2 regions of the Cytobacillus dafuensis genome follow, and region 1 is predicted to be linked to the other one. Evidence: a T-box and tRNA genes for the amino acid it is inferred to sense, from the RefSeq annotation. Region 1 holds a T-box; the other holds one or more tRNA genes.
What was found. The T-box of region 1 lies ahead of tyrS (tyrosine--tRNA ligase). A T-box ahead of a tRNA ligase gene usually reads a tRNA of that ligase, here a tRNA-Tyr.
Positions count from the first base shown of each region.

Region 2: it has a tRNA-Tyr gene. The T-box ahead of tyrS (tyrosine--tRNA ligase) is inferred to sense a tRNA for this amino acid. The anticodon was not compared.

Region 1 is NZ_CP042593.1:2,682,990-2,687,406, forward strand. Features, by position in the region: gene FSZ17_RS12710 (alkaline phosphatase family protein) at 1-474, opposite strand, end outside; gene FSZ17_RS12715 (glycerol-3-phosphate responsive antiterminator) at 502-1,074, opposite strand; gene tyrS (tyrosine--tRNA ligase) at 1,672-2,886, opposite strand; T-box leader at 2,973-3,225, opposite strand; gene FSZ17_RS12725 (IS110 family RNA-guided transposase) at 3,657-4,417, shown strand, end outside.
Region 2 is NZ_CP042593.1:173,738-178,154, forward strand. Features, by position in the region: rRNA gene FSZ17_RS00950 (23S ribosomal RNA) at 1-1,655, shown strand, start outside; rRNA gene rrf (5S ribosomal RNA) at 1,723-1,839, shown strand; tRNA gene FSZ17_RS00960 (tRNA-Asn) at 1,851-1,925, shown strand; tRNA gene FSZ17_RS00965 (tRNA-Thr) at 1,963-2,035, shown strand; tRNA gene FSZ17_RS00970 (tRNA-Glu) at 2,056-2,130, shown strand; tRNA gene FSZ17_RS00975 (tRNA-Val) at 2,135-2,210, shown strand; tRNA gene FSZ17_RS00980 (tRNA-Thr) at 2,221-2,296, shown strand; tRNA gene FSZ17_RS00985 (tRNA-Tyr) at 2,414-2,498, shown strand; tRNA gene FSZ17_RS00990 (tRNA-Gln) at 2,579-2,653, shown strand; tRNA gene FSZ17_RS00995 (tRNA-Lys) at 2,672-2,744, shown strand; gene rocF (arginase) at 3,010-3,906, shown strand; gene FSZ17_RS01005 (aspartyl-phosphate phosphatase Spo0E family protein) at 4,182-4,340, opposite strand.

The DNA of each region.
Region 1 (4,417 bases):
ACCTGCTTCCTTTAATTCATTCCAAAAAGAGGTTGTGCTAAATTTCTCAAATAATTCTTGATTATAAAATTCTGGAATATTAAAATCTATAGATTTTGCTTCTTTTGTTAACGGCCAACAAATAGATGCCGTAGTCCATCCATTCTTTTTGGCGAGATCATAATATGTTTCTTGTAAGAGAGTTTCTTCTTTATTTACATGGACATCACCCGCATAACAAATAACCTCTTGTTTTTCTCGATCAAAAGACCAGTTCCCCACGACACCATGCTTACTAGGATAAGTACCAGTCACAATACTAGAATGAATAGCCCAAGTCTCGCTTGGATAAATACTTTCCAATCCTCTCGCTACTGCTCCATTTTGGATTAAACTGCGCAAATTAGGCGCTTGAAGTTTCGGATTTTCCAAATAGTGTTGAGCAAGTCCATCGATGCTAATTACTATTACATATTGATTATTTTTTTTCGACATATTGGAACCTCCTGGAAAATGAAGATGTTAGAGTGATTTAAATATATTTAAATCCCATAATGATTGGTCACCGATTGCAGTAGCAGTAGCTCCTGCTTTTAAAGCTTCTCTTACCTCATGCTCCTCTTTGATTAAACCAGCAGAGATAATTGGGCAAGGAATTTTTTGCTTTAAATCTTTAATAACTCTAGGCATTAATCCTGGCATAATTTCTACAGCATCTGGCTTTACATCTAGAACATTTTTTATTCCTAATTCATAAGCTTGAGTGTCAAGTAAAAATAAATGTTGAACAGTAAGAATCCCCTCTTTTTTTGCTGCAAGAAGTAAATGAGTTTTAGTAGTAACAATTCCATCAGGCTTTACCTGCCTTGATAAATATTTAATACCTTCTTTATCTTTTGCTAGTCCCTTAACAAGGTCAACATGTATAAAGATCTTTTTATCATTGCTTCTAGCAATTTTTACATTTTCTTCTAAAGTTAAGATATCACCTGTCATTAAAAATATGGTATCGATAGGTGTCTGGACTGCATAATTCATGTGGTTAACATCCCTTACGGCTGCTATGACGGGATTGTTAATAGAAAATTCACTCACTCTTACATCCCCCTATTTTTTCAGATGGAAACTAGTATATAGTAAAATTAAAAGGAGAAAACACATTTGCCTAGCTTTAACACAATATACATATATAAAATATTAATATATTTGTATATTGTGAAAATTAGCTATACAAAGGTTTTCTCCTATTCTCCACCTATATAATCAACTAATATTCATTTATGTTTATTAATATTGCCTATTACAAGTTTTATAATACCAATAGTTTATAAATAAAATATTAACTATGTTTTAATGTTTTGTAAATTTTGTTCCCGTGCAAAATATAGCTGTATAAATAGTGGTTTTTTTTTGCGACTTCTTATTCAATTAATTTTCCCGATCGGAAGACATTTTTTTAATTAACTGTAGCCTTGAAATAAAGTTTGATTAAAAAAACTCTATAAACCTTGATAAGAGAACAAATAAAAAAAGCGTGTTTTGAAAAAAAGATTGATCATTTCTGTGAACCTTATTCTAGGATAGCGCCCAATTGTTGAAGAGCATTAATGTGTCAATCACCCGTTAGTACAATAAGAAAAAAAGAGCGATGATATTAAAATATCCAATTATCGCTCCCAAAAGAATTCTAGATTATTTAATGAAACGTATAAATCGCTTTTTACCAATTTGTAATACGTCTTCATTCATTAATACACGGTCTAACTCATCTTCATTTATTTTTTCTTTATTGAGCTGTACTCCATTTTGTTTAACTAAACGTATAAATTCGCTTTTACTTTTTACGATTCCTTTTTCAAGAAGCTGTGGAATGATGGCTTCAACTGTTTCTGCACCAATTTCTATTAAAATTTTAGGAATGTCATCTGGTATTTCTTTTTTACTAAAAGCCGTTTCAAAATACGTTATCGCTCTTTTTGTTTCTTCTTCTCCCCAGTATAAATTCGTGATGATTTTAGCTAATTTAAGTTTAATATCTCTTGGATTAACTCCTTTTTCAAGAAGCTGTTTAATGTTTTCTATTTCATCTGGATGTTCATCCGTTGCCAACTCAAAGTATTTAACAATGAGGCTATCGGGTACTTCCATAACCTTTTTAAACATTACTTCTGCCGGTTCATTTACTCCGATATAATTTCCAAGACTTTTGCTCATCTTTTCTATACCATCAAGACCTTCAAGCAAGGGCATGAAAATGGCAATTTGCTTTTCTAATCCCAAATGTTTTTGAAGTGTACGACCCATTAGAATGTTAAATGTTTGGTCTGTACCGCCTAATTCAATATCCGCTTGGACCTCTACCGAATCGTACGCTTGCATTAGTGGGTAAAAAAATTCGTGAATTCCGATTGGTACTTGATTTTTATATCTGTTTTGGAAATCATCACGTTCCAATATTCTCGCAACTGATGTGGTTGCTGCCAATTTAATAACTTCCTCGAATGTTAATTTTGAAAGCCACTCACTATTAAAGTGGACAGCTGTTTTTTCTGAATCTAACACTTTAAAGATTTGTTCAAAGTATGTTTTTGCATTTGCTTTAACCTGTTCGTCACTTAATGCTACTCGGCCTTTTGCTTTTCCTGTTGGATCCCCAATACGACCTGTAAAATCACCGATAATAATTACGACTTTATGACCTAGATCTTGCATCTGTTTTATTTTTCTTAATACAACTGCATGACCTAAGTGAATATCAGGTGCAGAAGGATCAAGCCCTAATTTAATAGTAAGCGGAGTCTGTAACTGGTATGACTTCTCTAATTTAGCCAGTAACTCTACCTCGTTTACTACTTCTTGAACACCTTTCATGATAATTTTTAATTGTTCTTCAGGTTTTACAAACATACTAACATCTCCTTGAAATATTATTTCTAATATTGCAAGTTCTATAAGAAGCAAAGGATAATAAAAAAACGCCCTTTTGGATTAACCAAAAGGACGATTCATCTCGTGTTACCACCTTTAATTCATAAGCAACTCACATTGCTTATCTTAATAAGTACAGTCGTTTGACGATACTTTAACACATGATTACGGGTGCTTATCCGGTGTAGCCTACTAAGGAAATCCTGTTCGGTACACAGCTCCAAGATGTATTCACAATCGTTCAACATGCACCTCTCATCAACCGGTAACTTTCTGTCTGTTTACATGATTGCTACTCTTTCTTATCATAGCCTTTTTTCTTATACTCCGAAATGTTTTAAACAAATCTTCGTTATGCAGATATTAATGTTATTGATTCTATCTATGTTATTTAAATTTGTCAATTCAGTAGATTCCTAACCCAGAAAATGGCTCTATTACTGAAAAAGGCACAATTCCTTTTCATGAAGAAAGACGCTTTCCTTATTTCAGAAAAGCGCCCGATCGTAATATAAGGTCAGCCAGTTTTTTCTGGTTGACCTTTTTTCATGAGGTCTTATGATAGCGGTAGTCGGGGTAGAACGCAGCGCCCGTGGGACTGGATCCCGTCAGCAAAACTGTTCACCCCCTACTTGTATAAACATGTTTTAGGCTGGTTGGGACATAGATCCCGTTTAACAAGCGAACCTATGGCATTACAAGGAGTTTAGTGGTTACCGACTAATTCATTTCTAGGAGGAGATTGATAAATGAATCCAGTGATTGGTCTGGATGTTTCAAAAGGAGAGAGTCAGGTTCAAGCCTTTTTAGATAAAGGAAAACCTTATCGTAAAAGCTTTAGTGTAAAGCATACTTTGGATGGTTTAGATAGTTTATTAGATTTCTTAAAGGAGGTTACGATAGCATCAGAGGGGATGAAACCTTCGGTTATCTTGGAATCAACTGGTCCTTATCATTCCCCTGTTGTCCAGTTTTTAGATGAACAAGACTATGTGTATATTATGGTGAACCCTCTTGTGTCTCATCGCTCACGTAGTGCCAATCTTAGAAAGGTAAAGACAGACCCTGTAGATGCGTACCAACTTTGCGAGCTATTCTACAAGGAAGAGTTAGAGCCTCATAGAAAAAGAGGAATTCAGTTATTAAATCTAAGAAACCTCACCAGACAACAGGAAGCAATTGTAGGTGTCTCATCGCAAACAAAATTACAATTACAAACTCTATTGGATCAAGTATTTCCTGAGTATCGAGGTGTTTTTGGAGCTCTATATTCCAGAGTCTCTTTAAATGTCCTTAATACATTTCCTACATCAGAGTCTGTATTAAAAGTATCAAAGTCAGCGTTAATCGACATTATTTCATCCTTGTGTAAGAGTCGATCAAATCAGTGGGCTGAAGAGAAAGCAGAGAAACTTATTGAGGCGGCTGAAAGAAATCCATTTCAACATAATATGTACGACAGTCACATCTTTAATCTTAAGATATTAATCAATATCGTTCTTCAATACGA
Region 2 (4,417 bases), 2.4 Mb from region 1:
GAGCGCTTAGAAGTGAGAATGCCGGTATGAGTAGCGAAAGATGGGTGAGAATCCCATCCACCGAATGCCTAAGGTTTCCTGAGGAAGGCTCGTCCGCTCAGGGTTAGTCGGGACCTAAGCCGAGGCTGAAAAGCGTAGGCGATGGACAACAGGTTGATATTCCTGTACCACCTCTTTACCGTTTGAGCAATGGGGGGACGCAGGAGGATAGGGTAAGCGCGCTGCTGGAATAGCGCGTCCAAGCAGTTAGGCTGCAAGCGAGGCAAATCCCGCTTGCATAAAGGCTGAGCTGTGACGGCGAGGGAAATAAAGTACCGAAGTTCCTGAATCCACACTGCCAAGAAAAGCCTCTAGCGAGGGAAAAGGTGCCCGTACCGCAAACCGACACAGGTAGGCGAGGAGAGAATCCTAAGGTGAGCGAGAGAACTCTCGTTAAGGAACTCGGCAAAATCACCCCGTAACTTCGGGAGAAGGGGTGCTCATTTGGGTGAATAGCCCGGATGAGCCGCAGTGAATAGGCCCAGGCGACTGTTTAGCAAAAACACAGGTCTCTGCGAAGCCGTAAGGCGAAGTATAGGGGCTGACGCCTGCCCGGTGCTGGAAGGTTAAGAGGAGGGGTTAGCGCAAGCGAAGCTCTGAATTGAAGCCCCAGTAAACGGCGGCCGTAACTATAACGGTCCTAAGGTAGCGAAATTCCTTGTCGGGTAAGTTCCGACCCGCACGAAAGGCGTAACGATCTGGGCACTGTCTCAACGAGAGACTCGGTGAAATTATAGTACCTGTGAAGATGCAGGTTACCCGCGACAGGACGGAAAGACCCCGTGGAGCTTTACTGTAGCCTGATATTGAATTTCGGTACAGCTTGTACAGGATAGGTAGGAGCCTTGGAAGCCGGAGCGCTAGCTTCGGTGGAGGCATCGGTGGGATACTACCCTGGCTGTATTGAAATTCTAACCCGCACCCCTGATCGGGGTGGGAGACAGTGTCAGGTGGGCAGTTTGACTGGGGCGGTCGCCTCCTAAAAAGTAACGGAGGCGCCCAAAGGTTCCCTCAGAATGGTTGGAAATCATTCGAAGAGTGTAAAGGCATAAGGGAGCTTGACTGCGAGACCTACAAGTCGAGCAGGGACGAAAGTCGGGCTTAGTGATCCGGTGGTTCCGCATGGAAGGGCCATCGCTCAACGGATAAAAGCTACCCCGGGGATAACAGGCTTATCTCCCCCAAGAGTCCACATCGACGGGGAGGTTTGGCACCTCGATGTCGGCTCATCGCATCCTGGGGCTGTAGTCGGTCCCAAGGGTTGGGCTGTTCGCCCATTAAAGCGGTACGCGAGCTGGGTTCAGAACGTCGTGAGACAGTTCGGTCCCTATCCGTCGTGGGCGCAGGAAATTTGAGAGGAGCTGTCCTTAGTACGAGAGGACCGGGATGGACGCACCGCTGGTGTACCAGTTGTTCTGCCAAGAGCATCGCTGGGTAGCTATGTGCGGAAGGGATAAGTGCTGAAAGCATCTAAGCATGAAGCCCCCCTCGAGATGAGATTTCCCATAGCGTCAAGCTAGTAAGACCCCTGAAAGATGATCAGGTTGATAGGTTTGAGGTGGAAGCGTGGTGACACGTGGAGCTGACAAATACTAATCGGTCGAGGACTTAACCAAATTGATTACTCGAATTCTTCTTCAACATTATCTAGTTTTGAGGGAACAAAACCTCAATTTTATACAGTCTAGTGGCGATAGCGAGAAGGTCACACCCGTTCCCATCCCGAACACGGAAGTTAAGCTTCTCAGCGCCGATGGTAGTTAGGGGCTGTCCCCTTGTGAGAGTAGGACGTCGCTAGGCTAAAGAATTATTCCGCAGTAGCTCAGTGGTAGAGCTATCGGCTGTTAACCGATCGGTCGTAGGTTCGAGTCCTACCTGCGGAGCCATTTTTCTAGAAGATCTATTTGAGCAGGTAGTTTTTATGCTTCCATAGCTCAGCAGGTAGAGCACTTCCATGGTAAGGAAGAGGTCAGCGGTTCGAGCCCGCTTGGAAGCTTACCATAATATTATTTAAATGGCCCGTTGGTCAAGCGGTTAAGACACCGCCCTTTCACGGCGGTAACACGGGTTCGAATCCCGTACGGGTCACCAATATGGAGGATTAGCTCAGCTGGGAGAGCACCTGCCTTACAAGCAGGGGGTCGGCGGTTCGATCCCGTCATCCTCCACCATGATTTAAATGCCGGCCTAGCTCAATTGGTAGAGCAACTGACTTGTAATCAGTAGGTTGGGGGTTCAAGTCCTCTGGCCGGCACCATGCTTCTAACTTCCATGAGAAACTTCAGTGGAAGCATGCGAAAAATCCCGGAAGGGATTTTAAGCAGAAGTTTTAAATAGAAGTATAATTTATTAAGAAGCAACACAACTTACAAACGGTGGGGTAGCGAAGTGGCTAAACGCGGCGGACTGTAAATCCGCTCCCTGTGGGTTCGGCGGTTCGAATCCGTCCCCCACCACCATTTTTTATAAAAACTTTAAAAATGGACAAGATAGTATTAGTCCTTTTTATTTTATTCGTAGAAGTATTTCATGAATTCATTGGGCTATAGCCAAGCGGTAAGGCATCGCACTTTGACTGCGACATGCGTTGGTTCGAATCCAGCTAGCCCAGCCATTTTTTTTGAATTAATATGAGCCATTAGCTCAGTCGGTAGAGCATCTGACTTTTAATCAGAGGGTCGAAGGTTCGAGTCCTTCATGGCTCACTCATATTAAATAAAGAAGACTTTTAGGGATCCCTAAAAGTCTTCTTTATTTGTGTTTATAACATCTTGAATTTTCTAAAGTCATTGAAGTTAACTTTGATAGAATGTGGGAGTTTTCAGTTAGTTGATTTTATAAAGACCTTAGTAGTAAAGTAAGGAATGACTCTCGCATATATATTCACGGTTTTGTCGAGTTGAGTCATTTCTTTAAAAGGGGTTAAAATAAAGTTAGAAATGATTTAGGGGTTGAAGGAGGATTTTTTTTATGAAGAAGCTGGCGATTATTGGCATGCCTATGGATTTAGGGCAAATGAGACGTGGGGTAGATATGGGGCCAAGTGCCATTCGATATGCAGGTGTGACGGAGCGTTTAAAAGAGTTATTCGATGAGGTACATGATAAAGGGGATATTGCGGTTGGAAGACCTGAAGTAGAAGTGGACCCTGTTTCAAATCTCCGTAATTTAAATCTAATCGCTGAAAAGACTGAGTTATTAGCGAATGAAGTAGATAAAGCAATTGAAGATAAAGCGTTTCCACTTGTTCTTGGAGGAGACCATAGCATCGCCATTGGAACATTAGCTGGTGTAGCGAAGCATTATAAAAACCTAGGTGTGATTTGGTATGATGCCCATGGAGATTTAAATACAGCTGAGACCTCTCCAACAGGTAATATACATGGAATGCCGCTTGCTGTGAGTATTGGCTTAGGTCACCCATTATTAACAAATGTAGGCGGATATGGTCCAAAAGTGAAGGCCGAAAATATTGTCATAATTGGTGCACGTTCTTTAGATGATGGTGAGCGCGAGCTTATTAAGAAGCATGGAATTAAAGTATATACGATGCATGAAATTGATCGTCTAGGAATGACAAAAGTGATGGAAGAGGCGATTGAATATTTATCGGAAAAAACAGATGGTGTTCATCTATCTCTTGATTTAGACGGTTTAGATCCACATGATGCACCAGGAGTGGGAACGCCAGTCATTGGTGGAATTAGCTACAGAGAAAGCCATTTAGCAATGGAAATGCTGGCTGAATCAGGAATTATCACGTCTGCAGAATTTGTTGAAGTCAATCCTATATTGGATGATAAAAATAAAACCGCATCCGTCGCAGTAGCTTTAATGGGATCATTATTTGGCGAAAAGCTTTTATAAAATAAGTCTGTGTTAAAGCACAGTGTTGAAAATGCTATTTTGTTGTTGATTCTCGCTGCAGGCGCGAGATCCTCGAAAATGCTAACGCATGATCATTCTAGGAAGCTTATTCAATGTCCTGCGGGAGAAGCAAGTCAAAGGGAGACCCCGCAGGAGCGATAGCGACGAGGAGGCTTCCGGACTGCCCGCGATCTGCCTGCAGCGGAAATCAACAGGGAAGTTTAACATGGCCTAAAATAAAAAAACTAAGCAGACACTTTTAATAAGGACATTGCTTAGTTTTTTTTCATATGATTTTCATATAAATTTAGCAATTGATCTAATTTTTTACTCATGTCTAATACTTGCTTATCAGATAATGAAGAATGAGAGGCTAACTTGATCATTTCCTTTCTGCAATCTTCAATGTCTTTTAATAATACATTTTTACACATGAAAATCGTCCTTTTCTATGTTTTACGTACTATCATTCCCGATATGGGAAAATATTAAACCAAGTAAGTAAAAATTT